2 regions of the Flexivirga lutea genome follow, and region 2 is predicted to be linked to the other one. Evidence: riboswitches for the same ligand, from Rfam matches in the RefSeq annotation. Region 2 holds a riboswitch; the other holds the start of a gene.

Region 1 (15,218 bases), on a different contig from region 2:
GGACGGTGCCGGCCACCCGGTCGAGTGCCGATTTCGGGTCACGGGCCGTCGCGCGCAGGGCCGGCAGACCGCGCTTGAGCGCGTGCCGCACCGTCGGCAGCGCCGTCGCGAACGCCGGGTAGAGCGGCGACAGCGGCTTGTCCCAGGTGCCGATCAGCAGGTCCTCGTGCTTGCTGAACTGTCGCTTGAAGTCGGAGATGCCGTCATTGAGCAGGCCGTTGAAGTCGTACCGCGCCACGCCTTGCGCCTTCACGTGTTGCATCGCGTGGAACTTCAGGCCGTAATTGAGCCGCAGCTTCATGCCGCGCGGGGAGACCCCGCCATACAGCTCGAAGGCCGTGGTGTCGGAGACGACCAGCCAGACGAAGGCCACGAGGTCGTCGCCCTCCCAGGCGGCGAGGAGTTGGGAGCGCTCCCCCATCAGGTCACGGATCGCACGATGGTAGCTGTCGTCGTGCACCGCGAAGCCGGCGCGCCGGCCGGTCTCCTTGTTGATCGCCAGCACCTGCTCCAGGTCCGTGTCGGAGGTGACCACGCCGAAGCGGACACCCTCGGCGCGGAACGACTTGCGGACGTTCTGCCGGGTGCTGGAGTTGAAGGCACCCCGGATGTCGTCCTCGTCCGGTGTCAGGTCGACGACCAGGGTGCGCGGGATCAGGCCGGTGTTGGCGCTGCGGCGGAATCCGGCACCGGCGACCGACGCCAGCCAGCCGGTCGGGGGTAACTGCTGAATGCGGGCGATCTCCTCGTCGTCGACGCCCTTGGGCAGCGGCGACTGCGGATCGGCCCAGTCCGGCTCGATGCTCAGCGCGATCGAGCCCCGGGTGCCCTTGACGTGGTCGGCCAGCGCGGTGAGCACGGCCGCCCGGTCGCCCTCGACGGCGACCGGGCCGCGCGGGATGTAGGCGAGGGACCTGAACGGCGGCGGCAACCGGCGGTGGAGCACCTGGGCCGCCCCGACCTGGCGGCCGTGCGCGTCCTGGACGAACAGCCGGTCGGCCGTCCACGCGTAACGTGACTTGACCTCGCCCCATCCCCACAGCTGCAGCGGATGACCCCCAGCGGACAGAACGGCGCGGTCCCAGGTGTCACGGTCATGGCAGGTGGTCACTCGCAGCTTCACGGCCACCAAGGTACCCGGGGCCGGACGGCCTGCTTCGATCAGACCGTCACGGCACCGGCGCCGCGCAGGTCCCGCACGGGTACGCCGCCGTCGCGCCCGAATTCGGTGATGTGGTGCAGGTAGACGCCACGGCCGGGATCGGTCAGCAGGCCGTCGTGGATCGGCACGACCGCTGTCGGTGCGATGCGTCGGACGAACTCGACGGTCTCCTTCACCGCACACCACGGTGCACTGACCGGCACGGCCAGCAGGTCGACGGCCGGGACCTCCGCGTCCAGCGCGTCGCCGGGGTGGAACAGCGAGGGCTCGCCCGGCGCGCGCAACACCAACCCGACGTTGGCGATGCGCGGGACGTACTCGGTGATCACCGCGTGTTGCGCGCCGACCGGCGTCACCGTGAGGTCCCCGAACGAGAACGGCTCACCGTCCACCGTCGGACGGGCCGGGATGTCCCTGTCGGCGAGCAGTCGCACCGACTCCGGGTCCGCGTGCACCACGGCGTGCGGGTTGCGCTCCAGCAACACCGGCACGCGATCCGGGTCGAGATGGTCGAAGTGCTGGTGGGTGATCAGCACCGCGTCCAGGCCCTCGACGCCCTCGAACGAGGAGAACGTGCCCGGATCGAGCAGGACCCGGCGTCCGGCGACCTCGACGAGCAGGCAGGAATGACCGAGATGTGTGATCTGCATGCCTCTCACGGTATGACGCGCGGGCCGATCACACGTAGCATGGCCGAACGTGAAGTTTCTCGGCGACCGCCCGGCATACGACCTGACCTACAACGACGTCTTCATGGCGCCCTCCCGTTCCTCGGTGAGCAGCCGCCTCGACGTCGACCTGACCACCCCGGACGGGGTCGGCACCACCATTCCGCTCGTCGTGGCGAACATGACGGCGATCTCCGGGCGCCGGATGGCCGAGACCGTCGCGCGGCGCGGCGCGATCGCGGTGCTGCCGCAGGACATCCCGGAGCACGCGATGCGCGAGACGGTCGGGTATGTGAAGTCGCGTCACACGGTCTACGAGACGCCGGTGACCGTGCGCCCCGACGAACCGGTCGGCAATGTGCTGGCGCTCATCGGCAAGCGCGCACACCGCACCGCCGTCGTGGTGGATGACCTGCGGGCACCGGTCGGGCTGGTGACCGAGCGGCATTCCCGGCGGGTCGACCGCTTCGCCACCGTCGGCGAGGTGATGACCCGCGACCTGTTCACCGTCAAGGACGGCGACGACCTCGGTGCGGTCTTCGACTCCCTCACCGAGCACCACTTCGAGCTCGCGCCGGTCGTGCGCGACGGCGAACTCGCCGGGGTGCTCACCCGGCAGGGCATCCTGCGCTCGACGATCTACCGGCCGGCAGTGGACGCCGACGGCCGGCTGCGCATCGGCGTCGCCATCGGCATCAACGGCGACGTGCGGGCCAAGGCGGCCGCCGCGCTCGACGCCGGCGCCGACGTGCTGGTGGTCGACACCGCGCACGGCCACCAGGACAAGATGATCGACGCACTCGCCGTCGTCCGGGCCGTCCGCGACGAGCACGCAGCCCAGGTCGGCAACCACGTCCCGATCGCCGCAGGCAACGTGGTGACCGCCGACGGGGCGCGCGATCTGGCCACCGCGGGCGCCGACATCATCAAGGTCGGCGTCGGACCGGGTGCCATGTGCACCACCCGGATGATGACCGGAGTCGGCCGCCCGCAGTTCTCCGCAGTGCTCGAATGCGCCGCTGCGGCAACGGAACTCGGCGCGTCCGTGTGGGCCGACGGCGGTGTGAAGTATCCGCGGGACGTGGCCCTCGCGCTGGCTGCCGGCGCCGGGTCGGTGATGATCGGCTCGTGGTTCGCCGGCACCTGGGAGAGCCCGGGCGACCTCAACACCGACGCCGACGGGCGCCTGTTCAAGGAGTCGTTCGGTATGGCGAGTGCGCGCGCCGTCAGTGGGCGGACGCAGGCGCGCAGCGCGTTCGACCGCGCACGGTCCGCGCTGTTCGAGGAGGGCATCTCCTCCTCGCGGATGTTCCTGGACCCGGCACGTCCGGGTGTCGAGGACCTGATCGACTCGATCATTGCCGGGGTGCGGTCCAGCTTCACCTACGCCGGCGCCCGCAGCATCGCGCAGTTCCGCGAGCGCGCCCTGGTCGGCGTGCAGAGTGCCAGCGGGTACGACGAGGGCCGGCCGCGCGAGACATCCTGGTGACTCCCACCTAGCCACGTCGTCGGGGCGCACGGGCCCTCAGGAAGTCGCACGCGCCGCTGAGGTCGTCGGTGTCGAGATGGTCCACACCGGCATCCAGCAGCGTCGCCCAGAGTGTGTCCCGGGCAGGTCCCGGCCGGTCGGGGGTGTCCCAGAAGCGCACCCGCTGGCCGCGGAAGTGTGCGTCGGCGACCATCCGGTCCAGCCGCGCACGCTGATCGGCCGGCATCTGCCCGACGCCCCGCCAGGAGAAGAGCTCGGGCCAGCAGTCGCTGCGCAACGGCATCAGGTCCGCCGTGACATCGAGACCGGTGCGTCGAACCCGACCGTCGACACCGGTCCAGCGGTGTGGGGCGTCATACAGCTGCTCGGAGAGGGTTCCGCTGACGATCACCGTGACGCCGGCGGCCGCGAACCGCCCGTCCCGCCAGGAACTGACCAGGTCGGAGTAGCGCCGCAGCGTCGCCTCGATGACCGGCCGCGCCCTGCGCGGATTGCTCTTGACGTCCAGCAGCAGCGTGAGCGGCTCACTGGAATCGCTGTGCACGCAACCGGTTTCGCGGATCATCGCGGCCAGCGGGTCGAGGTAGAGCCGGCGCAGGCTCCGCAGCGGGCGCGGCGCGCTGTGCCCGACGAGGATCCGGCCACCGACCACCCAGACGTCCACCTCAAGACTGGTGAAGCCGGCCGTCAGCGCATCCCACAACGGCCGGCGATGCCGGGAGTCGGCGTGGGCATGGGCGTGTGGCAGGGACGTCGTGGCAGCGACCTGTCGCCAGAGCGAGGAGCGGTCGCGAGGCGTCATACGGCCCATCATGGCGGAGCGTTCGGCGCTACCGGCCGTGCGGCGTCGGTCCCCCCACCGTCCCGTCCGGGTCGATGTGCCGCAGCACCTGCCCGGGGCTGCGCGGGCAGTCGCACTGCCGACAGCCCAGCACGGTGTTCACGTGCATGCCCGCGATGTGACCGCACCGGTCACACACGTCCGGCGCCGGCGTGTGATGTCGGAACAGCCCCATGGCCGGATGCTAGGAACACCGGCTGGGAACTGCCTCCGAACCCGCCACGTACCGATCTCCCGAGCAGCGCCGGCACCCGACCGGGCCGGGACAGCGAAGCGCCCCACCCGACCGGAAATCGGCCAGGTGGGGCGCTGCTCCGTGGTCGTCAGACCCTGCGCTTGATCCAGCCGTATGCGGCCGTCGCGAGGAACAGGATGATCCCCACGAAGGCCAGCCACAACAAGCCCTTGATCACGAAACCGAGGACGGCAAGGACGATCCAGATGACGAGCAGCAGCCCGAGGAATGCCAACATGCGTCACATCCTTGCCTGCTGCAGATCCGCGACGGGACGGCCACTGGACACGGCGTTCGGTTCGTACACCGTTGATCCGCGCAACGTTTCAGGTGCTGTTCGCCCCTACTTGCACGTAGCCACGACGACGTCGACTACTGTCCATTCCCGGCACTGATCGAGGCGCCAGTCAGCACGACCACAGGGGACCCACGCCACCGACCATGGAAGAGGAACCCGAACCAGATGTTGACGTGGGCGTGGTGCTCCTCCCTGGCTGTCCTCCTGCTCGGCTACCTCAGCTTCGCGCTGGGCGCGGTCCTGAGCATCAACGGCCGCACGCGTAGTGGCCGGCACGCGGTGAGGTTCGCGTTCCGCGCGATCCTTCTCGGGGCGACCGGGACGTTCGCCGGCGCGATCTGGTGGATCGGCGCCAGGATCAACGGCTCGTGACCGCCTTCGCCTCGGTGTCCACGGCGTCCCGGTGGGTCGCTCCGCGCCGCCCCACGGCACGGTGGGTGGATGAGCCGGCCTGTAAGCCGGATTTTGTATGGCGCCCGCCGCACGCGGCGGACACGTGGCGATCATCCATCTAGGACCACCGTTGCCGGTGGCCTCCAGCGATCTACCCGCGTGCTCGGACGGGCCGCCCTCGGTCACACGCTGTCTGATCTTGCTCCAGGTGGGGTTTACCCAGCCACGCCAGTCGCCTGGCGTGCTGGTGGTCTCTTACACCACCGTTTCACCCTTACCCCCGGCGAACCGGAGGCGGTCTGTTTTCTGTGGCACTGTCCCGCGGGTCACCCCGGGTGGCCGTTAGCCACCACCTTGCCCTTCGGAGTCCGGACTTTCCTCGCCCCGATCGCTCGGGCCGCGACCGCCCGGCCGACTCATCCGCGGGCCATCCTATCCGTGCCAGCGTTTCACCCATGCCAGCCGGGCGGTATGGCTCAGGCTTGGCATGGGGCAAGGCCGGCGCAGCGCCCTACGACGCCCTACACCATCTCGAAGCGGACCCGGTGTTCCTCGATGTTCGCCTCGGTGAGCTTGACCCGGACCTCGGCACCCGCTTCGGCGTGGCCGTCGGCCTTCGCGGTGACGGCCAGGTCGACCAGTTGCACGGTCAGTCCCCTCTCGTCAGTGTCCACCACGTATGCCGCGAACGTCTCGCCCACCCGGTGCACCAGCAGGGCCGCCTCGACGGCGTCGGTGCACGCGTGTTCGGCCTGGCTGGCCCTCTGATCGGTCGTGCGCATAATGTCCGGCAGGGTGGGCAGCGCCTCGCGCACCCAGTCGGGCACCTGTGCGCCCTGGCTGACGGCTTCGCACACGACCAGCCCGAAGCGATCGACCAGTCGCCGCAATGGCGCAGTCACGTGGGCGTAGGGCGCCGCGACCGCCGCCTGAATGGTCTCCTCCGGCTGCTGTCCGTCGAACGGCGTGTAACCGGCTCCGCGGAACAGGCTCGTGGCGTCGTGGACCAACGCCAGATGCTTGGGATCGGACCGGTCGAGGCCGCGGATGAAATCGCCGTACTCCTGGTCCCCGGGCCAGGCGACCCCCAGCGCCTTGGCCTGCCGTCGCAGCCGGTCGATCGCCTTCTGCTCCGGCGCGGGCATGGTCCGCAGGATGCCGACCTTCGCCTGCAGCATCATCTCGGCGGCCGCCATACCGGTCAGCAGCGAGATCTGGGCGTTCCACTCCTCCGCGGGCAGCTGCGGCCGGAAGGTCAGGTGGTAGCTGCCGTCCTCGGCCTTGCTGATCTCCTGCTCCGGCATCGGCAGATTGGCACCACCGCGCTTGGCCTCCAACGCGATCCGCAACTGCCCGATCTCCCGCAGCAGCTTCAGACCGCCCGGTGCGGACCCATCGTCGAGCCGTTGTTGCACGTGCTCGTAGTCCAACCGGGCGGTGCTGCGGACGCGGGCACGATAGACCTCGCTCGACGTCGTCTCCCCCAGCGACGAGAGCCGGATGTCCCACACGTACGCCGACCTGTCCTGGTCCGGCAGCAGGCTGACGGCGTCCTCACTGAGCACCTTGGGGTGCAGCGGCACGCGCACGTCGGGCAGGTAGATCGTCTGGCCACGATGGCGGGTCTCGGCATCGAGCTGCCCGCCGGGTGAGACGTAGGCGGGGACGTCCGCGATGGCGTAGCGCACCCGATAGCCGTCACCGTCGCGATCCAGGCACATGGCCTGGTCCAGGTCCATCGATCCGAACGGGTCGATGGTGAAGAAGGGCACCGCCGTCTCGTCGCGGTCCGGCAGCGGCACGGCCGTCGCCGCCCTTTCGGCTTCGGTGAGCGCCGCCTGCGGGTAGTCCAGCGACAGGTCGAGTTGCTCGCGCAGACTTTCGAACGCGCGCTCCAACGGGCCGGCGTCGGCTCCGGCCTTCGGGTCGGCCTTCGGGGCGATCAGGTGCCGTGGGTTCATGCGCCAACCATAGGCATCGGGCGGGTCGCAGCGGTCCGTTCCGCGACGGTGCGCGTCCGCGTCGTAGCCTGTGCGCGTGCTGATCCTGCTGCCGCCCTCCGAGACCAAGACTCCACGAGCGCGTGGCAAGGCGTTGGACCTGTCCCGGCTGGCACTGCCGGACCTGACCCCGGCGCGGGACAAGCTGCTGCACGTGCTGGCCGCGGCCAGTGCCCGCCCGGACGCCCTGCAGGTCCTCGGGGTGGGGGCCAGTCTCGCCGGTGACGTCGCACGCAACCTGCAGTTGCGCACCGCGCCCGCCCAGCACGTCGCCGAGCTCTACACCGGCGTGCTGTATGACGCCCTGGACCTGCCCGGCCTCGACACGGCCGCGCTCCGCCGCGCCCGTCGCTGGATCGTCGTGCAGTCCGCACTCTTCGGCGCGCTCCGGCTGACGGATCGCGTGCCGGCATACCGGCTGTCGATGGGCACCCATCTGCCGGGCGCCGGACCGCTGGCGGCCTACTGGCGCGGTGAACTGGCGGCGCCTATGACCGCACTCGCCGGCAACGGCGTCGTGGTCGACTGCCGGTCGAGCACGTATGCCGCCGCGTGGACACCGACCGGGGCGACCGCCGAGCGTTGGGTGCGCATCCAGGTGCCGGGCGCCACCCACCATGCCAAGCACACCCGTGGCCTGGTGACCCGGCACCTCGCCGAAGCGGGCATCTCGCCACGGACGCCGGCGGCGCTGCGTGACGTCGTCGGCTCCGCGTTCGCCGTCGAGCTGCACGAGCCGCGGCGCCCCGGAACGCCGTGGGAGCTCGCCGTGAGTGCCGCATGACACGGAGCGCGGCGTGACCGACTTCGCCGGTCAACTGGTCGACCGCGTCGGCCCGGTCCTTGCCTTCCTCGTCTGCATTACCGTCGTCGCCGAGATCTCCGACCACGCGGGCGTTTTCGATGTCGCCGGACACTGGGCAGCGCGGATGGCGAAGGGGCGCACGCTCGGTCTGTGGCTGATCGTGGTGGCGCTGTCCTGTGTGGCGACGACGGTCCTCAGCCTGGACACCACCGCGGTGCTGCTCACCCCGGTCGTCATCACCACGGCCCGTCAGGCGCAACTGCCGCCCTTGCCCTTCGCCTTCACCACGGTGTGGCTGGCGAACACCGCGTCGCTGCTGCTACCGGTGTCCAACCTCAGCAACCTGCTGGCGTTGCACGAATTCGACTACTGGGGCGGTTTCTCGGCATACGTGCGGGTGGCCTGGGCACCCGCACTGGTGGCGATGGCGTCGACGGTGGCGGTGATCGCGCTGCTGCATCACCGCCGGTTGCGCGGCCGGTACACCGTGCCCCAGATGCCGCGGCCGCACGACGTGGTGCTGCTGCGGGTGTGCGCTGCCGTCTGTGTGGCGCTGGGACCGCTGTTCGTCACGGGTGTCACGCCCGCCATACCTGCTGCAGCCGGGGCGCTGGTCCTGCTGGTGACGTTGGCGGTGCGTGAACGTGCGGCGCTGCGCAACGTCGCGGTCCCGTGGCTGATGGTCGTCGCGGTGACCGTGCTCTTCGCGCTGGTGGATTTCCTGCGCACGCACGGCCTCGACACGGTGCTGGCCCGCGTCATGGGCACGGGTGAGTCCACGGTGGATCTGTTGCGCGTGTCCGGTCTCGGTGCCGTCGGCGCCAACCTGATCAACAACCTGCCCGCCTACCTGGCCGCCGAGTCCGCCGCGAGCGGTTCGGCCCACCGGCTGATGGCGTTGTTGGTCGGTGTCAACGCCGGACCCATCGTCACCGTCTGGGGTTCCCTGGCCACGCTGCTCTGGCTCGGTCGCTGCCGACGCGCCGGACTGTCGATCCCGTTGCGGCACTTCACCATCGAGTCCTCACTGGTGGCTGTGGTCACCGTGGTGGCAGCCACCGTGGCGCTCGGTCAGGTCTGATCGGGGGCGACCGGCCAGGCGTCCCAGAAGTGGTGCACCGGCCCGTGACCGCTGCCGATCGACAGGGTGTCCGCTGCGCGCAGCGCACCGGTCAGATAGGTTTTGGCATCCCGGACCGCGTCGGCCCACGAGTCACGCTGCGGCCGCAGCGCCGCGATCGCCGACGACAGCGTGCAGCCGGTCCCGTGCGTGTTGCGGGTGTCCACGCGCGGGGTGTCGAACTCGGTCATCCGGCCGTCGACCAGCAACAGGTCCGTGCTCTCCGGGCCGTCGAGATGACCGCCCTTGAGCAGCACCCCGGAGGTCAGCTGCGCCAGTGCCCTCAACTGCCGGTCCATCTCGCACACGCTCGTGGCTTCCGCGACACCGAGCAGATCGGCCGCCTCCGGGAGGTTGGGTGTGATCAGGTCGGCGAGCGGCACCAGCTCGTCCCGCAACGCCGCGACGGCATCGGCGGGCAGTAGCCGGTGACCGCTCGTGGCGACCATCACCGGGTCGAGCACGACCGGCCCGGGCCGGCGCGCGCGGAGCACGTCGGCGACCGCCTCGGTGACCTCGGCCGTGCCCAGCATGCCGATCTTGACCGCGTCGACCCGCACATCGTCCAGCAGGTTGGTCAGTTGCCCCGCGACCGTGCGCCCGTCGAGCTGGTGGATCGCAGCGACGCCGCGGGTGTTCTGGGTGACCACCGCCGTCACCACCACGGTGCCGAAGGCGCCGAGCGCGGAGAACGTCTTCAGGTCGGCACTGATCCCGGCCCCGCCGCTGGGGTCGGTGCCGGCGATGGTCAGCACTGTCGGGATGTATGACGTCATCAAATCTGCCCTGCTGCCAACATGTTTCGCGCCGCGCCGGCCGGGTCGGGCGCGGCGCAGAGGGCCGACACGACCGCGACCCCGGCGGCACCGGCGTCCTGCAACGGCGCGACGTGTTGCTGCGTGATGCCGCCGATCGCCACGGCCGGCCACGGACAGCCGGCCAGCGCTTCGCGGACGCCGTCGATCCCGAGTGGCGCGGCGGCTCTCGGCTTGGTCGGCGTGGCGAAGACCGGGCCCACACCCAGGTGGTCGACCGTGCCGGCGGGCCACTCGCCGACCGCGTCGATCTCCGCCCGGCAGGAGACCGAGTGCCCGATCACGAGTCCCGGACCGGCGATGCGGCGCGCGTCCACCGGGTGCAGGTCGGACTGGCCGAGGTGCACCCCGTCGGCACCGACAGCGAGCGCGACGTCGAGCCGGTCGTCGACGATGAACGGCACGCCGGCGTCTGCGGTCACCTGCCGCAATTGCCTTGCTGTGTCCAGCAGTTCACGGGTCGTGGCGTCGTGGTCGCGCAGCTGCACGAGCGTCACCCCGCCCACGAGCGCCTGTCGCACGGTCTCCACGACACCGCGCTCACCACAGAGCGCACGGTCGGTCACCAGGTAGAGCCGCAACCATCCGGCATCGAAGGACCTCACGACCTGAGCCTTGCCAGCTGATCCGGATCGATGCCGTGCAGGGCGTCCAGCAGCTCCACGGCGAACGAGCCGGGGCCGCTCGATCGCTCGACCGCCAGCTCGGCGGCGATCGTCCAGACGGCCGTGGCCGCGAACGCGGCGTCGGCCGGTGGAGCGCACGCGGCGAAGGCCGCGGTGATCGCGCCGAGTGCACAGCCCACGCCGGTCACCTTGGTCATCATCGGCGTGCCGTTGGAGACGGTGCGCACGGTGTCGCCCACGATGTGGTCGACCGGGCCGCTGACCGCGACCGCTCCCCCGGTCCTGGACCGTAGGGCGTGCGCCGACTCCAGGGCCGCGTCGGTGCCGGCGGTGCTGTCGACGCCTCGTCCGCCGCCGTCCGCGCCGGCCAGGCTCATCACCTCCGAGGCATTGCCGCGGATGACGCACGGCCGCAGCGGCACCAGCTCCGCGGCGACCCGGTCCCGCAACGGCAGGCCGCCCACGGCGACCGGATCGAGCACCCACGGGGTGCCCGCCTGTCCGGCGGCCTGCGCGGTGGCGACCATGGTCTCCGCCGCCGCCGGCGACATGGTGCCGACATTGATCAGCAGCGCGTCGGCGACACCGGCGAAAACCGTTGCCTCCTCGAGGTTGTCGACCATCGCGGGCGCGGCGCCGAGCGCCAGGAGCGTATTGGCGGTGAAGCCGGTCACCACCGAGTTGGTGATGCACTGGACCAAGGGTGCGGTGCGGCGCAGTTCGGCCAGCAGATCGGCCACGTCGTGATGGTTCACCAGGGCCACCGCTCCTCGCGGACCGCCGCGTCCCAGAACATCCACTCGTAGCGGGTCGCGGTCTCGACGTGTGGCGCCATGCCGGCGAGCATGCCGTCGCTGCACGAGACGGTGGTCCGGTCGACGATCGCCAGCATCTCGGCGACGCTGCGCGCGAAGTCAGGGGCGGCATACGACTCGATCCACCGCGCATAGACCGGGTCGGATGACCCGCGCACCGCCAGCGCCGCACCGACCTGCTGATAGATCCAGTAGCAGGGCAACACGGCAGCGAGCCCCTCGTGGAACGGCCGCTGCGCGCAGGTCGCCAGCAGATAGCTGGTGTATGCCGTGGTGGTGGGCGACGTGGGCGTGGTGTGCAGCAACCGAGGGTCCAGGCCGGCCTGCTCGAGCAGGGCCGGGTGCAGCCCGAGCTCGGTGGCGACGGCGGAGCCGGCGTGCGCGGCGAGGGTCCCGGCGGCCTCGGACGGCGCCTTGGCGGCGAGCAGCGCGAGGGCCCTGGCGTATTCGCGCAGATAGAGCGTGTCCTGCACGATGAAGTAGCCGAAGGCGTCTCGGGGCAGGGTGCCCGCTGCGAGACCGCTCAGGAAGTCGTGGGCGAGCACCCGTTTGAGGCCGTCCTCCATCGGTGTTCCGAGCACCGGCCACCAGGTGTATGACGATGTGGTTTCCACTGCGGACATCGCAGATCCCTTCCTCCGCCGGCATTGTCCGGCTCAGGTCGTAGCGGTCGGCGACGCGTCAGTCGCCCTCTCAGCCCGGTCGTTCCGAGCTCCCGCGGGTTGTCCAGCCCACCGTAGCGGGCGCGGATCAGGACAGCGCGGCCAGCCCGCCGGTGAGGTCCCGGACCAGGTCATCGGCGTCCTCCAGGCCGACCGACAGCCGCAGCACACCGTCGGTGATGCCGATCGCCGCGCGCGCCTCGGCACCCATCCGGCGGTGGGTGGTGGTCGCCGGGTGGGTGATCAGTGATTTGGAGTCGCCCAGATTGTTCGAGATATCAATGATGCCAAGCGAATTCATCAATGCGAATGCCTCCGCCTTGCCCCCGTCGAGCTCGAACGTCACGACCGTGCCGCCACCGCTCATCTGCCGTTGCGCGAGTGCGAACTGCGCATGTGAGTCCAGGAACGGATACCAGACGTGCCGGATCGCCGGATGCTGCTGTAGAGCGCCCGCGACCTGCAACGCCGTCCGCGCCTGCGCCTCGACGCGCAGCCGCATCGTCTCCAGACCCTTGAGCAGCACCCAGGCGTTGAACGCCGACATCGACGGGCCCGTGTGTCGCAGCAGGTTCTCGACCGGGCCGTGGATGTAGTCCTCGCTGCCCAGGATCGCGCCGCCGAGCACCCGACCCTGGCCGTCGATGTGCTTGGTGGCCGAATAGACCACGACATCCGCGCCGTGCTCCAGCGGGCGGGAGAAGACCGGAGTGCCGAAGACGTTGTCGACCACGACCTGCGCCCCGGCGGCGTGCGCGTGCTCGGTCACGAACTCGATGTCGACGAGCTCCTGCATCGGGTTGCTCGGAGTCTCGAAGAAGACCGCGGTGGTCGGTGCGGCGAGCGCCGCCCGCCACTGCTCGTTGTCCGGACCGTCGACGAAGACCGTCTGCACGCCCCAGCGCGGCAGGATCTCGTTCAGGATCACGAAGCACGAGCCGAACAACCCACGGGCCGCCACGACCCGGTCACCGGCACCGAGCAGAGCCGCCAGGGCGGTGAAGACCGCACCCATGCCCGACCCGGTGGCGTAGCAGGCCTGCGCGCCCTCCAGCTGCCGCAGCCGCTCCTCGAACACGGCGACCGTCGGATTTCCGTACCGGCTGTAGACGAACCGGTCGGCCGCGCCGGTGAAGGCCGCTTCGGCGTCCTCCGCCGTCCGGTAGACGAACCCGGACGTCAGATAGAGCGCCTCGGACGTCTCCTCGAAACCGCTGCGGGACAGTCCGCCCCGCACGGCAACGGTGTCCGGGGACCAGTCATGGGATGGCGACGACGTCATGAAAAGCACCTTCCCACACGACGTCGCGCGCCATACGTCGCGTCCGCACTACGACCGCGGGATCCGGACTACCTCAGGTGGTGGGTGTCGTTGGTGTAGGCGACGCTCGCACTGCCGTCGGCATACACGTCGATCTCGGTCAACGACGCGGGGTCGGCGGCCAACAGCCAGGCGTGCCCGAAGCTGAGTCCCAGCAAGGAGCGCAGCACCACCAGGATCGGCATCCGGTGTGTCGCCACGACGACGGTGCCACCGTGCTCCAGCGCACGCTCACGCGCGGCGTTGATGCGCTCGGTCAGCTCCAGATGGGTCTCCCCGCCGTCGACGCGGAAATCCTCCTCGACGCGCATCCTGGCCGGGTCGCCGGGATAGCGTTCGCCGATCTCCGCATAGCTCAGACCGTCCCAGGCGCCGAATGCCTGCTCGTCCCAGTCCTCGTCGACCACCGGCGTGACGCCCAGGGCACGCGCCGCGGCCGCCCCGGTCTGGCGCGCTCGCGCCAGTGAGGAGGTCAGCACGGTCACCGGGCCGCTGACCAGCTCGGCCAGCGCCGCACCGGCCTTCTCGACCTGCTCCAGACCGGTCGCATTGAGCGACGGGTCCGCTCCCCCGCGCCCGTCGAGCCGGCCACCGACGGTGAAGTCGGTGACGCCATGCCGCAGCAGGATCAGCCGGGTGGCAACCGTCCGGGAGGGCAGCGACGGCCGGGACTCCTCGGTCGAGGTGTCCGCCGGCTCAACCGGGCCGTCCGGCTCCTCGCGCCACAGATCGCGTTCGACGGTCCGGCCGTCCATCCCGTCGTTGGACAGCTTGTCGGCCGCCTTGTTCTGCGCACGCGGGATCCAGGTCCACTCCACCGACCCCCCGGCGGCCCGGATCCGGCGCAACACCTCCTGCGCCTCGGCGGCCAACCGCCGCATGTCCTCGTGCTTGATCTTCCACCGGCCGGCCATCTGCTCGATGACCAGCCGGGAGTCCATCCGGACGACGATGTCGGCGCCCTCGTCGATCGCCTCGGCGGCCCGCAGGCCGGCGATCAGGCCCTGGTACTCGGCGACGTTGTTGCTCGCCTTGCCCAGCGGCGCAGCGCGTTCGGCGAGCAGTGACCGGTCTCGCGCATCGCGCACCAGAGCGCCGTAGCCGGCGACACCGGGGTTGCCGCGAGAGCCACCGTCGGCTTCGACGATGAGAGAACGCCCCATCTGTCTACAGGCCCGACTCGGCCGTGCGGATCAGGATCCGGCGGCACTCCTCGCACCGCACCACCTCGTCCTCGGCGGCCGCGCGGATGCGCGCCAGATCCGCCTGGCCGAGCTCCAGGCCGCAACCGCTGCAGCGCTTCTGCTGCAACGCCGCGGCTGCGACACCACCCATCTGGTCACGCAGCTTGTCGTAGAGCGCGAGCAGGTCGGCACCCACACCCGGCGCCACGTTGGCACGGTCGCGCTCGACCGTCTCGCGCTCGGCGACGATCTCGGCGAGGGCCTTGTCCTTGGCGGACTGCAACTCCTCGACACGCTGCTGTGCCTCCTGCTGGGCCGCCTCCTTGGCCGTCAGGTCGGACTGCAGGCTCTCGGCGCGCTCCATCACCTCCAACTCCACGTCCTCCAGCTCGGACTGCCGGCGCGCGAGCGTCTCCAACTCGTGCTGCAGGTTCTGCAGTTCCTTGGCCGTGCCCGTGCCGCTCTCCAGGCGCCGGCGATCCCGCTCCGCCCGGTCGCGGACCAGTTGCACGTCGGCGTCGGCCTTGCTGACGGCGCGGGCGTTGTCCTGCAACGCCGTGCGCGCGAGCACGACCTCCTCGGCGAGGGTGCCGGCCCGGGCGGTGGCCTCGTCCAGCTGCGTCTGCACCGGCAACGTGCGTTCGCGGTGGCCCAACTGGTCGAGGCGGGTGTCGAGCTTCTGCAGGTCCAGCAGTCGCCACTGGCGGGTGAGATCAGCCTTCACAGGGCGTCATGCTCCTTCGGTCGGTCGGTCGGTTCCCCGTGCCCGGTCGGCACGACGAAG
Region 2 (15,218 bases):
GCGTCGCGGGAGGAGGCCTTCGAGGCCGAGAACCAGGCACTGGCCGACCTGATCATGACCGATGAGCTGCGCGCCGGGCTGTACGCGTTCAACCTGGTGCAGAAGCGCGCCAAGCGGCCGGCGGGTGCCCCGGACAAGTCGCTGGCCCGCAAGGTGACCAAGGTCGGCATCGTCGGCGCCGGCCTGATGGCCAGCCAGATGGCGCTGCTGTTCGCGCGCAAGCTGAAGGTGCCGGTGCTGCTCACCGACCTGGACCAGGAACGCGTCGAGAAGGGCGTGGCCTACACGCACGGCGAGATCGACAAGCTGCTCGCCAAGGGCCGCCTGTCCGCCGACGGCGCCAACCGGCTCAAGGCGCTGGTGTCGGGATCCACCGGCAAGGACGGTTTCGCGGACGCCGACTTCGTGATCGAGGCGGTCTTCGAGGAGATGTCGGTCAAGAAGAAGGTCTTCGCCGAGGTGGAGGCCGTCGTGTCACCGGAGTGCGTGCTCGCGACCAACACGTCCTCGCTGGACATCACCGAGATGGCGTCGGAGCTGACGCACCCGGAGCGAGTGGTGGGCTTCCACTTCTTCAACCCGGTCGCGGTCATGCCGCTGCTGGAGATCATCCGCGGCGACCAGACCGACGACGCCACGCTCGCAACAGCGTTCGCCACCTCCCGGGGCCTCGGCAAGACCAGCATCCTGGTCAAGAACTCCCCGTCGTTCGTGGTCAACCGGCTGCTCGGCCGCTTCATGGGCGACGCCGGCAGGATCGTGGACGAGGGCACCCCCATCGAGGTCGTCGAGCAGGCGTTCGCCGGGCTCACCCCGATGCCACCGTTCATGCTGATCAGCTTGGTCGGGCCGGCCATCGCGTTGCACAACAGCGAGACGCTGGCCGCCGCGTTTCCGGACCGGTTCTACGTCTCGCCCAACCTGGCCGCGGTGGTCGAGGCCAAGATCGGCAGCTTCTACGGCAGCGACGGGGCGATCGACAGCACGGTGCTGGAGCTGTTCGAGGCGCCGGCCTCGCCGGTGGAGCTCACGTCCGAGCAGGTCCGCGAGCGGGCCTTGTCGTCCCTCGCCGACGAGGTGCGACGGATGCTGGACGAAGGCGTCGTCCAGGCGCCCGAGGACATCGACCTGGCGATGATCACCGGAGCCGGCTTCCCGTTCTGGAACGGCGGCGTCACCCCGCTGCTGGACCGCACCGGGATCAGTGAGAAGGTGACCGGCCGCCGGTTCCTCGAGCCGGGGGTGGCCTCGGTCCGGTCCACGGACTGACCCGCGTCATACCACGGGACGTCGTAGATCGACCCGAAATGGGGCCCTGTGACACGCATCGCGTGTCGCGGGGCCCTGTTCCATCTCATATGTGAGCTACACTCGCCGCATGACCGATGACTACCTCTCCCGAGTCGGCACGCTGATCCGCGACGCGCGGCGGCACAAGAAGCTCACCCAGAACGAGCTCGCCGAAGCGCTGCAAACGTCGCAGAGTGCGGTCGCCCGCATCGAGCAGGGCAAACAGAACCTCAGCCTGGAGACGCTGGCCCGCATCAGCGAGGCGCTCGACACCGAGGTCGTGGCGGTCGCCTCGTCCACGCCCCTCAACCTGCGCATCAAGGGCGGCCGGAAGCTGTCCGGCGAGATCGACGTGCGCACCTCCAAGAACGCCGCGGTCGCCTGCCTCTGCGCGACCTTGCTCAACAAGGGCCGCACGACGCTGCGCAACCTGGCCCGCATCGAAGAGGTCAACCGCATCACCGAGGTGCTGACCTCGATCGGCGTCAAGACCCGCTGGCTACCCGACAGCAGTGACCTGGAGATCATTCCGCCGGCGAAGTTCGACCTCGCCGCCATGGACGAGACCGCCGCCCGGCGGACCAGGACCATCCTGATGTTCCTCGGACCGTTGCTGCACCAGTTCGACCAGTTCCAGTTGCCCAACGCCGGCGGCTGCGACCTCGGATCCCGCACCGTCGAGCCACACCTCTACGCCTTGCGCGCGTTCGGCCTCGACGTCGTCGCCTCGCACGGCTACTACCACGCCAAGGTCGACCCGTCGGTGCGTCCGGTCAAGCCGATCATCCTGACCGAACGCGGCGACACCGTCACCGAGAACGCCCTGTTCGCCGCCGCGCTGTACGACGGCGAGACGGTGATCCACAACGCCAGCCCCAACTACATGGTCCAGGACCTGTGTTTCATGCTGGAGAAGTTCGGCGTGCGCATCGAGGGCGTGGGCACCACCACCTTGCGGGTGCACGGCGTCAAGGAGATCAACAAGGACGTCGAATACCACCCCTCCGAGGACCCGATCGAGGCGATGACCCTCGTCGCCGCCGCGGTCGTCACCGAGTCGGAGATCACCATCCGCCGGGTGCCGATCGAGTTCATGGAGATCGAGTTGACCCTGCTCGAGGGCATGGGCATGAAGTACGAGATCGAGGGCGACGAATACGCCTCGGCCAACGGCAAGACCCGGCTCGTGGACATCACCACCAAGCCCGGTCCGCTGCGGGCGCCCAAGGACAAGATCCACCCGATGCCGTTCCCGGGCCTCAACATCGACAACCTGCCGTTCTTCGCGGTCATCGCCGCCTACGCGCAAGGCACCACCACCCTGCACGACTGGGTCTACGAGAACCGCGCGATCTACCTGACCGAGCTCAACGCGCTCGGCGGCAAGGTGCACCTGATGGATCCGCACCGGGTGATGATCGAGGGCCCGACCAAGTGGCGCGCCGCGGAGGTCATGTCGCCGCCGGCCCTGCGCCCGGCTGTCGTCATACTGCTGGCGATGCTCGCTGCCCCGGGTGTCTCGGTGCTGCGCAACATCTACGTGATCGACCGCGGCTACGAGGAGCTCGACACCCGGCTCAACAAGCTGGGTGCCGACATCCAGACATTCCGCGACATCTGACTCCGGCACGGGCAACCGTGACGCGGACCGCATTCTTCGATCATCCCGGCGTCATCGCGATGGCGCACCGCGGTTTCACCGACCACCCGGCCGCGCCGGAGAACTCGTTGCCGGCGTTCGGGGCGGCCATCGATCTCGGCTTCCGGTATGTCGAGACCGACGTGCACGCGACCGCGGACGGGCAGTTGATCGCTTTCCACGACGATCGGCTCGACCGGGTGACCGACCGCACCGGCGTCGTGGCGAAGCTGCCGTGGAGCTACGTGCGGCAGGCCAGGATCGCCGGCGCGGCGGAGATACCGACGCTCGACGCGGTGCTCGAATCGTGGCCGCACCTGCGGGTCAACATCGACTGCAAGGCACCCGGTGCTGTCGAACCGCTCGTGGCGGTCATCGAGCGACACCGGGCACATGACCGGGTCTGCATCGCCTCGTTCTCGGACACCCGCCGCCGCGCTGTGTTACGGCGCCTCTCCCGACCAGTGGCCACCTCCGGCGGCCAGTCGGTCATCGGTCGATTCGTGATCGGTGGACGCTCGCCGCAGTGGGCGCGTGTCCCCTTCGGACAGAACGCTCTTCGCGGTGTCGACTGCCTGCAGGTGCCGGTCTCGGCCAGCCGGGTGCGGGTCGTCAGTGCTGCAACACTGCGTCGGGCACATCGCGCCGGCGTCCAGGTCCACGTCTGGACGATCGACGAGGCGGTGCAGATGCACGCACTGCTCGACCTCGGCGTCGACGGCATCATGACCGACCGTGCCGACATACTGCGGCAGGTCCTCATCGACCGTGGCGAGTGGGTCGGCTGACTGGTTCCCGATTCGTTCACCGGCGACCCAACCAGCGACCGTTGCCGGTTACTCGCGCCGGTTACTCGCGCAGGTCAGCGGCGGCCGGAGCTGAACCCTGCCGCCGAGTGACCGCCACTGGAGCGACCGCCACCGGCGGACCGCCGGCCAGTGGCTCCGCGACCGGCCGACGACCGGCCGCCCGCCACCCGGCCGGCACTCGAACCACCGTTGGACCGGCGGCTGCTGCCGGAGCCGCCACTGGCCGACTGCGCGGAACTCGGTGCTGCGGAACCATTTACGGTGCGGCGGCTCTTGTTCCGGTTGCGCCCGGAACGCTGCCCGCTGCCGGTCTTGCGCGCGCCGGACGGCGATGCTGTGCCCTGCTTGCTCTTCGGCTGCTGCTGGGCCGCGGCAGGTGCGACATACCCGCCGTCGACCAGCACGCGGTCGCCGGGTGCCAGGTCGCGCAGCACCGGGTGATCGGTGTCGGCCACCTTGGTGGTGGTCGGCGTGATGCCGGCCGCCTTCGTCAGGTCGCGCACGTCCTTGCGCTGATCGTCGGTCATCAGCGTGATGACGGTGCCTTCCGCGCCGGCACGGGCGGTGCGCCCCGAGCGGTGCAGATAGGCCTTGTGCTCGGCGGGCGGGTCGGCGTGTATGACGAGCGCCACGTCGTCCACGTGGATGCCGCGGGCCGCCACGTCGGTCGCGACCAGCGTGCTCGCCGCACCGGAGTGGAAGGCGGCGAGGTTGCGGGTCCGCGCGTTCTGCCCGAGGTTGCCGTGCAGGTCGACGGACGGCACGCCGCGTTTGTTCAACTGGCGGGCCAGCGCCTTGGCGCCATACTTCGTGCGGGTGAAGATCACGGTGCGGCCGGGCGCCGCGGCCAGGTCCGCCAGGACCGGCACGCGAAGCTCGCGGTTGGCGACGTGCAGCACATGGTGACTCATCTTGGCGACCGGTGACTGCGCTGAATCCGCCTCGTGTGTCACGGGATTGCGCAGGAATTCGCGCACCAGGACGTCGATGGCCTTGTCGAGCGTCGCTGAGAAGAGCAGCCGCTGGCCGTTCTTCGGCGTCTGCTTCAACAACCGGCGCACTCCCGGCAGGAATCCCAGGTCGGCCATGTGGTCGGCCTCGTCCAGCACGGTGATCTCGACGGCGGCCAGTGAGCAGTGCCCCTGGCTGATCAGGTCCTCGAGCCGGCCCGGGCAGGCGATCACAATGTCCACGCCGGAACGCAATCCGCGCACCTGGGGGTTCTGGCCGACGCCACCGATGACCGTGAGCGTCCGGATCCCGGCGGTGTCCGCCAGCGGTTGCAGTGAGTCTTGGATCTGCGCCACGAGCTCACGCGTCGGCGCGAGGATGAGCGCTCGGGGCCGCCCGGCGGCGCGCTGGGTCCGGCTCTGCTGCAGACGGGCGACCAGCGGCAGGGCGAAGGCGTAGGTCTTGCCGCTGCCGGTGCGGCCACGGCCGAGGACGTCGCGTCCGGCGAGTGAGTCCGGCAGCGTCGCCGCCTGGATCGGGGTGGGCGTCGAAATGTCCTGTGCGGCAAGGACGTCGACGAGGCGCGAGGGCACGCCGAGGGCAGTGAACGATGAGGTCACGAAACTTCAATCTTGTCGGTTGCCTCGCCTGGCCAGCCGATTCCTGTGGTCAGGGGCTGCGCATGGAGCGTGCTCGACATGCGGATCAACTCGTGGCGAGAGCCGTGACGAGCAGATGGCACAAGGCTACCGGTCCGGGACCGGAATCGACGAATCGACAGGGCGTTCGGCGCCTGCACGGCACCGGCCAGCGTGCGCCCCCATGTGAGCAGCGCGACAGTCAGGATGGGGCGAACGCCTCAGAACCATCGATATCCTTGTCATGCCGATGAGTGACGCTGCGACCGGTCCCCTGCGCACCGCGTTCACCTTCGGTCCGCACGCCGGCGCACATCGTGTCGCGGCCCGGACCGGCATCTCGGTCTTCGTGCCGCTGGGCGTGCTGGTGCTGATCGATCACAGGGCGGCAGTCGTCGCCGTCGCCGGCCAGTTGGTGTCGTCGGCGTTCCGTTGGCACCCACCGGGATCCATCTTCCTGGTCTCCGGCATCACGGTCTGCGCATCCATCCCGGGCAAGGCCCACCTGGTCCCGGTCGCGGCTGCGGTGACGATGCTCAGCGCCGGATTCGCCATGCTGGTGGGCCGGATCGGTGCACTGCGCGAGCCCGCGCACCGGCCACGTGCAGTGGTCCCGTCCGCAGACCTGGGCGCGACACTGCGCGACCCGCTCCAACGCGGCACCGTCGCGCGGCTGTTGGCCGGCATCCTGCTCGCCGGGACCGTCGCGACCAGCTTCGGCGGCCCCCACCCGTCCTGGGCGATGGTCGCGGTCGTCGCGACCTTGACCGGCCCGCGGCGTCATACGCAGGTCATCCGGGGCGTGCATCGGGTCGTCGGCACCCTGGTCGGAGTGTTCGTGGCGTGGCCACTGCTCGAGACGCATCCCACGCCGATCGTGATGGTCGTGCTGATCATGGTGCTGCAGATGGCGGCTGAGCTGCTGGTCGGTCGCAACTACGCCGTCGCGCTGCTTGCCATCACGCCCCTGGCACTGCTGATGGGCCAGTTGTCGGCACCGCGGCCGATCGGCACGGTGCTCACCGATCGGGCGGTGGAGACCGCGCTCGGTGCGCTCATCGCGCTGGCCTTGCTGATCCCTCGGCGCCGGCGGTCGCCAGGATCCGCCGGACGACGGGATCGATGATCTGCGGCTCCCACTGGGCGCGTTCGGCCGCCGTCCCACGGTCGAGTGCCCGCTCCATCGCGCGAACCCGCGCGAGTTGCGCGATGAGCATCGCGTCGGGCATGACCGCCCGCAGCCGGCTGCTCGGCACCAGGTCCGCCCAGGCCGACAGGTAGGCCCGCACCCACCGTGCATCGCGTTCGGGGTCGGGCGGCATACCGAAGTGGCGTGTCGGACCGGCGAGCGCGATCAGTAGTGAACACAGCGGGTTTCCGACATACGCGTCACCCCAGTCGAAGAACCGGGAATCGTGGATCGCAGCCGCGGACCCCTCCGCGCAGAACACGTTGCCGGCGTGCAGGTCGTTGTGCTGGATGGTGTCCGGCAACTCGGACGCGGCCAATCGCTTCGCCGCCGCACGCAACGGAGCCGCGGCCGCTGGCCATGCGGCGCCACGCCCCGCGATCCAGTGCGCCACCAGGTCCTGCGGATCCCAGCGCGGCACTCCGGCGGCGACGAGGTCGTCGACCACCTCCATGGACGCACGCTGCAGCCGGGCATACCGCCGCAGCACACCGGACCACAGTCCGACGATCGTCTCGGCGTCGGCGACCTCGCGCAGCTGCGGTCCCTGGTCGGGCATCAACAGCCAACCGCGGTCCTCGTGCGATGCCCACACCTCCGGCAGCCGGTCGGGCGCGACCCGGGTGAGCAGTCGATGGATCGACGGCTCCGGCGACGTGCTCGGTGAACATGCCTTGAACCACGCCCGCCCCGCCGAGGTGTCCACCACGAGCTGGGTCGACCAGGCGCGGACCCGCGGCTGCCGGGGAGTCACCGGAACTCGCGTCAGGCCACGGCGTTCGAGGGACTCGTCGATCCAGCGGGTGGCTTCCTGCCGCCACCCATCGGTCTGCCAGAGCTGCGACGTCGAAGCGCTCACGCGTGCGACGACAGTCGCGCGATCAGCCGCGTGCCGATGACGTCCGGGGTGAGGCCGATCGCCTCCAGCACCTGACCGCGCGAGGCGTGCTCGAGATATTCCTTCGGTATGCCGAAGGTGTGCACCCGGGTCGCGACGTCGGCCTCGGCGAGCGCGTGCGCTGTCGCGACGCCGATCCCCGAGGTGACCAGGTTGTCCTCGACGACGACGACGTGGCGCACCGTGCGCGCCATACGCACGACGTCGTCGGACACCGGCAGGACCCAACGCGGGTCGACGACGAGTGTCGAATGTCCTTGCGCTTCAAGTTTTTCGGCGACTTGCAAGGCCGTGGGACACATTGAGCCGACACCGACGATCAAGACTTCCGGATCGGTCGCGTCGTGCAGCACGTCGAGAGAGCCGTCGGCGCGCACCGCCGCCAGCGGCTCGGCCACGTCGCCCTTCGGGAAACGGATCACGGTGGGCGCGTCGTCGACCACGACCGCCTCGCGCAGCTGGGCCTTGACCTGCTCGCCGTCGCGCGGCGCGGCCAGCCGCAGACCGGGCACGATGGAGCAGATCGACATGTCCCACATGCCGTTGTGCGAGGCACCGTCGGAACCGGTGACGCCGGCGCGGTCGAGCACGAAGGTGACCCCGGCGTGGTGCAGACCGGCGTCCATCAGCATCTGGTCGAAGGCGCGATTGAGGAATGTCGCGTAGACGGCGACGACGGGGTGCATGCCGCCGTACGCCAGGCCGGACGCCATGGTGACGGCGTGCTGCTCGGCGATGCCGACGTCGATGACCCGCTGCGGGTAGGCCTCGGCGAATTTGTCGAGCCCGACCGGGATCATCATGGCGGCGGTGATGGCGACCAGATCGGGCCGCTCGGCACCCAGCCGCACCATCTCGTCGCTGAACTCGTCGGTCCAGATCCGTCCGGCGACCTCGAACGGCAGGCCGGTCTCCGGGTTGATCTTGCCGATGCCGTGCATGTGGTCGGCCTGGTCGTCGAGCGCGGGCTGGTAACCACGACCCTTCTCGGTGATCACGTGCACGATGCACGGAGCACCGAAGGCGCGCGCGCGGCGCAGCGCCTGCTCGACCGCGGCCTCGTCGTGGCCGTCGACCGGTCCGACATACTTGATGCCGAGGTCCTCGAACATGCCCTGCTGCGGGTAGACGATGTCCTTGATGCCGCGCTTGACGCCGTGCAGGGTTTCGTAGACCAGGTCGCCGACCACCGGCGTGCCCTTGAGCGTCGTCTTGCCCCAGCCGAGCATCCGCTCGTAGTTGCGCGTCGTGCGCAGCGCGGCGAGGTGGTCGGCCAGTCCCCCGATGGTCGGGGCGTAACTGCGCTCGTTGTCATTGACCACGATCACCAGCGGCAGGTCGCGCTCGACCGCGATGTTGTTGATCGCCTCCCACGACATACCGCCGGTGAGTGCGCCGTCACCGATCACCGCGACGGTATGACGGTGTGGCTCGCCGCCGAGCACACGGGCCTTGGCGATGCCCTCGGCCCAGGACAGCGAGGACGAGGCGTGCGAGCTCTCGACGATGTCGTGCTCGGACTCCGCGCGCGAGGGGTAACCGGACAGGCCGCCCTGCTTCTTCAGCTGGGAGAAGTCGTGCCGGCCGGTGAGCAGCTTGTGCACGTAGGACTGGTGCCCGGTGTCGAACACGATGGCGTCCGAGGGCGACTCGAAGACACGGTGCAACGCGATGGTCAGCTCCACCACCCCCAGGTTGGGTCCCAGGTGCCCGCCGGTGCGGGACACCGAGTCGACCAGGAACTCGCGGATCTCCGCCGCCAGCTCGTCCAGGCGTTCGGCCGGGATCCGCCGCAGGTCCTCGGGTGACGAGATCGTGTCGAGCAGTCCCACGTCGTACGCGCCTTTCCTGGTCGGGTGTGCGTCGGTCGAGTCTACGCGTCGGTGGACGCTCTCCCTGTCAGGACGCCCGGGCCACGGGCCGGTTGCATCCGGTCGCCCGCAGCACGCAGACGCTGGTACCTTGGAGGACACACCTACCGACAGGGGAGCGCTTCGGCGCTGAGAGTGCGGCTCGCCCGCAGACCCTTGAACCTGCTCCGGTTAGCACCGGCGAAGGGAGTCACACATGGCAACTGTCAGCGCGCCCGAGCACCGGGCGTCCACCACCTCACTGCTGGCCTACCGCACCATCGACCTGGTCACGGTGGCCACCCTGGGCGTCGCCTCCGGCGTCGTCTTCTGGGCCTGGTCCCAGGCATGGAACGGCATCAGCACGCTCGCCCTCTTCACCGCTCCCCCGGTCCTCGGCCTGCTGAGCGGGCCATGGTTGATCGCCGGCGTGCTCGGCGGACTGGTGGTGCGCAAGCCCGGCGCGGCCATGGCAGCGGAGTTGATCGGTGCCGCCGTCGAGATGCTGATCGGCAACCAATGGGGCACCAGCACGCTGATCTCCGGCCTGCTGCAGGGGCTCGGCGTCGAGGTCGTGCTCGCCTTGGTGCTCTACAAGCGTTTCGGTGTCGTGGTGGCCGCACTCGGCGGCGCGATGGCCGGCGCACTGGAGATCTTCTACGAGTGGCACGCCTACTACTCGGCGTGGACCTGGAACTACAAGCTGGCCTATCTGGGCTGCACCATGCTGTCCGGTGCGGTCCTGGCCGGTGTGCTCGGCTGGTTGCTGGTGCGTGCGCTGGCCGCGACCGGTGTGCTGGACGCGTTCGGCGCCGGTCGTGAGCACCACGCCCGGAACGCGGTGTGACCGGCGCACACGCCACTCTGCGCGGCTTCGGCTGGCGCCCACTGGGACGTCGTGACGAGGTCGTCAGCGACCTCGACCTGACGTTCGCCCCGGGCCAGATCGTGCTGCTCGCCGGGGGCAGCGGCGCAGGCAAGTCGACGGTGCTGCGTGCCTTGGCCGGTCTGCTCGGCGACGCGGTGCCGGGCCAACGCAGCGGCACGGTCGAGATCGATGCACCGACCGGGCTGCTGTTGCAGAACCCCGCGGACTCGCTGGTGGCCGCCACCATCGGCCGCGAGGTCGCCTTCGGGCCGGAGAACCTCGGACTGGGCCGGGACGAGATCTGGCGTCGGGTGCACGAGGGACTCGACCGGGTCGGGCTGCGGTATGACGCGGACCGATCGACCTCGGCGCTGTCCGGCGGCGAACTGCAACGTCTCGCCCTCGCCGGCGTCCTCGCGGTACGACCCGGACTGCTGCTGCTGGACGAGCCGACGTCGATGCTCGACGACGAATCGGCCGCACGGGTCCGGCACTGCGTGCTGGATGCCGCACGCGCGAGCGGCGCCACGACGGTGATCGTCGAGCACCGCATCGGCCCGTGGTTGCCGCACTGCGACCGGGTCGTCGTCCTCGAACACGGCACGGTGATCGCGGACACCACTCCCGCGGTCTTCGTGTCCGAGCACCGGGACCGGATGCTCGATGCCGGGGTGTGGATGCCGGACGCGCCCGACCCGGAGCCCGTCCCAGTGGACCGAGCGCGGGTCGCGCCCGCGGCGCCCGGGCCGGAGCTGCGCGCCGACGCACTCCGGGTCGACCTCACCACGCGGTCGTTGCAGGGCCGCAGCACCCACCGCGCGCTCGACGGTGCCACGACGACGCTGCGAGCCGGCCGGCTGTCCGCCCTCGTCGGGCCGTCGGGAGCCGGCAAGTCGACCCTGCTGGCGGCGTTCGCCGGGCTGCTGCAACCCACGGCGGGCGGGGTGCTGGGCGCCGCACCTGCCTTCGCCCGGCGGCGTTCGGCCGACATCGCGGCCGCTGTCGGCTTCGTCCCGCAGAACCCCGAGCACGGCTTCCTGCGCACGACCGTGCGCGACGAAGTCGCGTGCACCGCAACGCGCCTCGGCCGAACGGTCGAGGTGGACGAACTGCTGACGTTGATGCGGTTGGACCATCTCGCCGGAGCGAACCCGTACCAACTGTCCGGTGGTGAGCAACGCCGACTGGCCGTGCTGGCCGCCCTCGCACACCGCCCGGGCGTCGTGCTGCTCGACGAACCCACTGTCGGGCAGGACCGGCACACCTGGGCGGCTGTGGTCGGCTGGATGCAGGCGGCCAGGGACGCCGGTGCCACCGTCGGCGTCGCGACGCACGACGTGGCGCTGATGCACCGGTCGGACGGCGTCATACAACTCAAGAGCGGGCAGGCGGTCGGATGAAGACCGTCATGTCACGCACCAACCCGCTCGCGCTGCTGGCCTTCGGGTTCTCCGCCGTGCTCGGTTCGTTCCTGGTCGATCGGGTGTCGGCCGCCGTGATCGTCGTCGCCGTGTATGCCGTGCTGGCGGCCCTCGTCGTGCCGAGCTGGCGCCCGTTGCGGTGGCGGCTGCTCGCCGTCGGATTCGCCGCGATCTCGCTGTGGTGGTCCTCGTGGCTGCTCGGCGGCCACGATCCGTCCCTGGCCACCGTCGCGGCGGGCCGCATCCTGGTGCTGGCCCTGCCCGGCGCGATCGTCGCGGCATTCATCGACCCGATGCGCTTCGGTGACGCGCTGGCCCAGAACCTGCGGCTGCCGGCGCGATTCGTCGGGGCGTTCGCCGCCTCCCTCACCCGCTTCGACCGGCTCGGCGAGACCTTCGAGCAGCTGCAGCGCACCCGCCGGATCCGCGGTTTCGGGCCGACCCGCAGCCCCCTCTCGCGGGCCGCGAGCACCGCGCCCCTGACCTTCGGGCTGCTCGTCTCGGCGATGCGCGGCGCGACCCAGCTCTCGCTCGCCATGGATGCGCGCGGCTTCGCGACCGCGCAGCGACGCACGTGGGCGCAGCCGTCACCGTGGCACCGACGCGACACCGTCGTCGTCGTGGTGGCGGTGCTGGTGACGATCGTCCTCCCGATCGCGCTGGGGTGAGCGCGACCGGGAGCTGACGGTCACCAGTTGGCCTCGCGCGGCGCACGCGGCAGCTTCAGGTGCGCCGGGTGGTTGATGTAGACGGTGCCGCCGCTGTGCGGGACCCAGACGTTCTCGAACTGCTCGCGCTGGTAGGTGACCCGCACTTCCTTGTTGTCCGCGATCAGGTGCGATGCCGGGTCGTTCATCACCGGGTCGCCGTCGGCGGTGAAGCCGACCAGCACCATCAGGTGGCCGTTGGTGGAGTAGCCGGCACCGTCCAGATCCGCACTCTTGAACGACACCGAGGTGATCACCGGCATCCCCGCGGCGATGAACGGCTCGGCCTCGGCGAGGTTGCGCAGCCGGGTGACGAAGCCCTCGAGCCCGTAGCGCGAGGTGTATGCCGTGTTGAACGGCCAGTTGCCGCAGCCCTCGTAGACGTAGTCGTAGGTGTTGCGTGCCGCGAAGTCGACCTGCGGGTCGGCGTATGACGGATCGACCCACGACAGATCGGCCGTGCTGGGCCCGCGCTTCCAGTACGCGAGCACCATCGACGACGATGTCGGTGAGCACCAGGCCTCTCCCCCGTTGTCCCACTGCGGGTACTGCCCGATGTGCTTCTCCTGGGAGAAGGTCGGCACGTCCAAAATGTGCTCCCGGCCCAGCGTGAACGTGCTGACCGGCACGGTCGCGTCGTCCGGCAGGGCGGACGAGACCGCGCCGAGGAAGCGCACCGTCGGGGTCAGCGACGTGCCGTGCGGACGCAGCAACTGCACCCGCAACTGGATGTCCTGCAGGGTGTGGGCGCCATACATGTGCAGTGTGTCGGTCCAGACGGTCCCGTAGTCGGTGCCCTGCCCATCGACCGACTGACGGTTGATGGCACCGCCCTGCGCCGGGTCGTTGCTGCACCAGCGGCCCATCACGAACCAGTCGGTCAGCGTGCCGTCCTCGGCATGTCCGCGGACGTTGACCTCGATCCAGGTGCCGTTCGGGGTGTCGGCGTTCCAGGAGCTGATCAGCTCGGTCAGCCCGAAGCCGTTGGTGCGCCACGGTGAGGTCCACGTGCTGACGTCATACAGCGTGCTGGGTGCGCCGGTGACCGTCGGGTCGGCGAAGGCGCGCGTGCCGGACGGGCGGGCGATCCGCAGGCCGTGCTGGTCGAAGTGCACGCCGGCACCCTTGCCGTGGGCCCAAGCCCGCGCACCGGTGAACCGGTGATAGCGGATGTGGCGCTCACTCCCAGCTGCGGCGGTGACACGCGACGCCGCCGACGCGACCGGCGCGCCGAACAACAACGCGCCGCCGGCCGCCATACCACCCAGCACCGCCTGGCGGCGGGTCGGCGACGGCAGATGCACCGTGGGGAGCAGCGCGGAACGATCGGACATGATCAGACTCCTTGAAGACCGTACGGGGGACGATCCCCTCAGTCTTGCGTAAAGGACGTCCACCGACGGAAGATCCGCGCAAAATATTTTCGCGGGCGGCAGCCCACGACCACTCGGGCGGGATCAGCCGACGGCCGCGAGACGACGACCACGAAGGCGGCCGGGCCCGAACGAACGTGTTCGACGGACCTGGCCGCCTTCGTACGAGGAGTCGGAGCAATCGGACTCTGCGGGGCTCAGTCCACCAGGGACCGCAGGACGTACTGCAGGATGCCGCCGTTGCGGTAGTAGTCCGCCTCACCGGGTGTGTCGATGCGGACCACCGCGTCGAACTCCACCGTCGAACCGTCCTCCGTGGCCGCGCTCACGTGGACCGTCGGGGGGATGTCCTTGCCCTCGTTGAGGGCGGTGACCCCGGTGATGTCGAAGGTCTCGGTGCCGGACAGCCCCAGCGACTCGATGGTCTCGCCCTCCGGGTACTGCAGCGGCAGCACACCCATGCCGATCAGGTTGGACCGGTGGATCCGCTCGAACGACTCGGCGATGACCGCCCGCACCCCGAGCAGCACGGTGCCCTTGGCCGCCCAGTCGCGCGAGCTGCCGGTGCCGTACTCCTTGCCGGCGAGCACGACCAGCGGGATGCCGGCCTTCGCGTAGTTCTGCGCGGCGTCGAAGATCGTCGTCTGCTCGCCGTCGTTGGTGAAGTCGCGGGTGAAGCCGCCCTCGACGTCGTCCAGCAGCTGATTGCGCAGCCGGATGTTGGCGAAGGTGCCCCGGACCATGACCTCGTGGTTGCCGCGCCGCGAACCGTAGGAGTTGAAGTCCTTGCGCTCGATGCCGTGCTCGCGCAGGTACTTGCCCGCGGGGCTGTCACCCTTGATCGACCCGGCCGGGCTGATGTGGTCGGTGGTCACCGAGTCGCCCAGCTTGGCCAGCACGCGGGCACCGTGAATGTCCTCGACGGGCTCTGGGGTCTTCGCCATACCCTCGAAGTACGGGGGCTTACGGACGTATGTCGACTCGGCATCCCACTCGAAGATGTCGCCCTCGGGCGTCGGGAGCGACTGCCAGCGCTCGTCACCGGCGAAGACATCGGCGTAGTCCTTGCGGAACATCTCGGTGGAGATGGACTGCGCCATGACCTGCTCGACCTCCGCCGGAGCCGGCCAGATGTCCTTGAGGAAGACCTCGTTGCCCTCGGCGTCCTGGCCCAGGGAGTCCTTCTCGAAGTCGAAGTCCATCGTCCCGGCCAGCGCGTAGGCAATGACCAGCGGCGGCGACGCGAGGTAGTTCATCTTCACGTCCGGGCTGATCCGGCCCTCGAAGTTGCGGTTGCCGGACAGCACCGCGGTGACGGCCAGGTCGTTGTCCTGGATCGCCTGCGAGATCGCCTCGTCCAGCGGGCCGGAGTTGCCGATGCAGGTGGTGCAGCCGTAGCCGACCAGGTAGAACCCGAGCTTCTCCAGGTAGGGCCACAGGCCGGCGTTCTCGTAGTAGTCGGTGACGACCTGGGAGCCGGGAGCGACCGAGGTCTTGACCCACGGCTTGGCGGTCAGGCCCTTGTCGACGGCGTTCTTGGCCAGCAGCGCGGCGGCGAGCATCACCGAGGGGTTCGAGGTGTTGG

Evidence for each region. Region 2 has a riboswitch for thiamine pyrophosphate ahead of ACYVBN_RS05645 (ECF transporter S component). Riboswitches for the same ligand answer to the same signal wherever they lie in the genome.
Region 1: it holds a riboswitch for thiamine pyrophosphate, as region 2 does, so the genes downstream of both, tenA (TenA family protein) here and ACYVBN_RS05645 (ECF transporter S component) in region 2, are expected to answer to the same signal.

Annotation. Positions count from the first base shown of each region.
Region 1 covers NZ_BAAGZB010000003.1:334,491-349,708, reverse strand. The annotation lists gene ACYVBN_RS14410 (lipid II:glycine glycyltransferase FemX) at 1-1,123, opposite strand, end outside; gene ACYVBN_RS14405 (MBL fold metallo-hydrolase) at 1,162-1,812, opposite strand; gene ACYVBN_RS14400 (GuaB1 family IMP dehydrogenase-related protein) at 1,862-3,319, shown strand; gene ACYVBN_RS14395 (PI-PLC domain-containing protein) at 3,327-4,121, opposite strand; gene ACYVBN_RS14390 (hypothetical protein) at 4,150-4,335, opposite strand; gene ACYVBN_RS14385 (hypothetical protein) at 4,484-4,633, opposite strand; gene ACYVBN_RS14380 (hypothetical protein) at 4,859-5,065, shown strand; RNA gene rnpB (RNase P RNA component class A) at 5,132-5,505, opposite strand; gene ACYVBN_RS14370 (RNB domain-containing ribonuclease) at 5,608-7,047, opposite strand; gene ACYVBN_RS14365 (YaaA family protein) at 7,124-7,870, shown strand; gene ACYVBN_RS14360 (transporter permease) at 7,884-8,972, shown strand; gene thiD (bifunctional hydroxymethylpyrimidine kinase/phosphomethylpyrimidine kinase) at 8,963-9,787, opposite strand; gene thiE (thiamine phosphate synthase) at 9,787-10,431, opposite strand; gene thiM (hydroxyethylthiazole kinase) at 10,428-11,207, opposite strand; gene tenA (TenA family protein) at 11,204-11,890, opposite strand; TPP riboswitch at 11,884-11,996, opposite strand; gene ACYVBN_RS14335 (PLP-dependent aminotransferase family protein) at 12,018-13,211, opposite strand; gene ACYVBN_RS14330 (bifunctional RNase H/acid phosphatase) at 13,280-14,413, opposite strand; gene ACYVBN_RS14325 (zinc ribbon domain-containing protein) at 14,418-15,158, opposite strand; gene ACYVBN_RS14320 (Nif3-like dinuclear metal center hexameric protein) at 15,155-15,218, opposite strand, start outside.
Region 2 covers NZ_BAAGZB010000001.1:1,204,181-1,219,398, reverse strand. The annotation lists gene ACYVBN_RS05680 (fatty acid beta-oxidation multifunctional protein) at 1-1,269, shown strand, start outside; gene ACYVBN_RS05675 (helix-turn-helix domain-containing protein) at 1,379-2,911, shown strand; gene ACYVBN_RS05670 (glycerophosphodiester phosphodiesterase) at 2,929-3,717, shown strand; gene ACYVBN_RS05665 (DEAD/DEAH box helicase) at 3,792-5,309, opposite strand; gene ACYVBN_RS05660 (FUSC family protein) at 5,578-6,453, shown strand; gene ACYVBN_RS05655 (aminoglycoside phosphotransferase family protein) at 6,383-7,375, opposite strand; gene dxs (1-deoxy-D-xylulose-5-phosphate synthase) at 7,372-9,246, opposite strand; TPP riboswitch at 9,388-9,491, shown strand; gene ACYVBN_RS05645 (ECF transporter S component) at 9,482-10,111, shown strand; gene ACYVBN_RS05640 (ABC transporter ATP-binding protein) at 10,108-11,532, shown strand; gene ACYVBN_RS05635 (energy-coupling factor transporter transmembrane component T family protein) at 11,529-12,221, shown strand; gene ACYVBN_RS05630 (C39 family peptidase) at 12,242-13,594, opposite strand; gene ACYVBN_RS05625 (aconitate hydratase) at 13,831-15,218, opposite strand, start outside.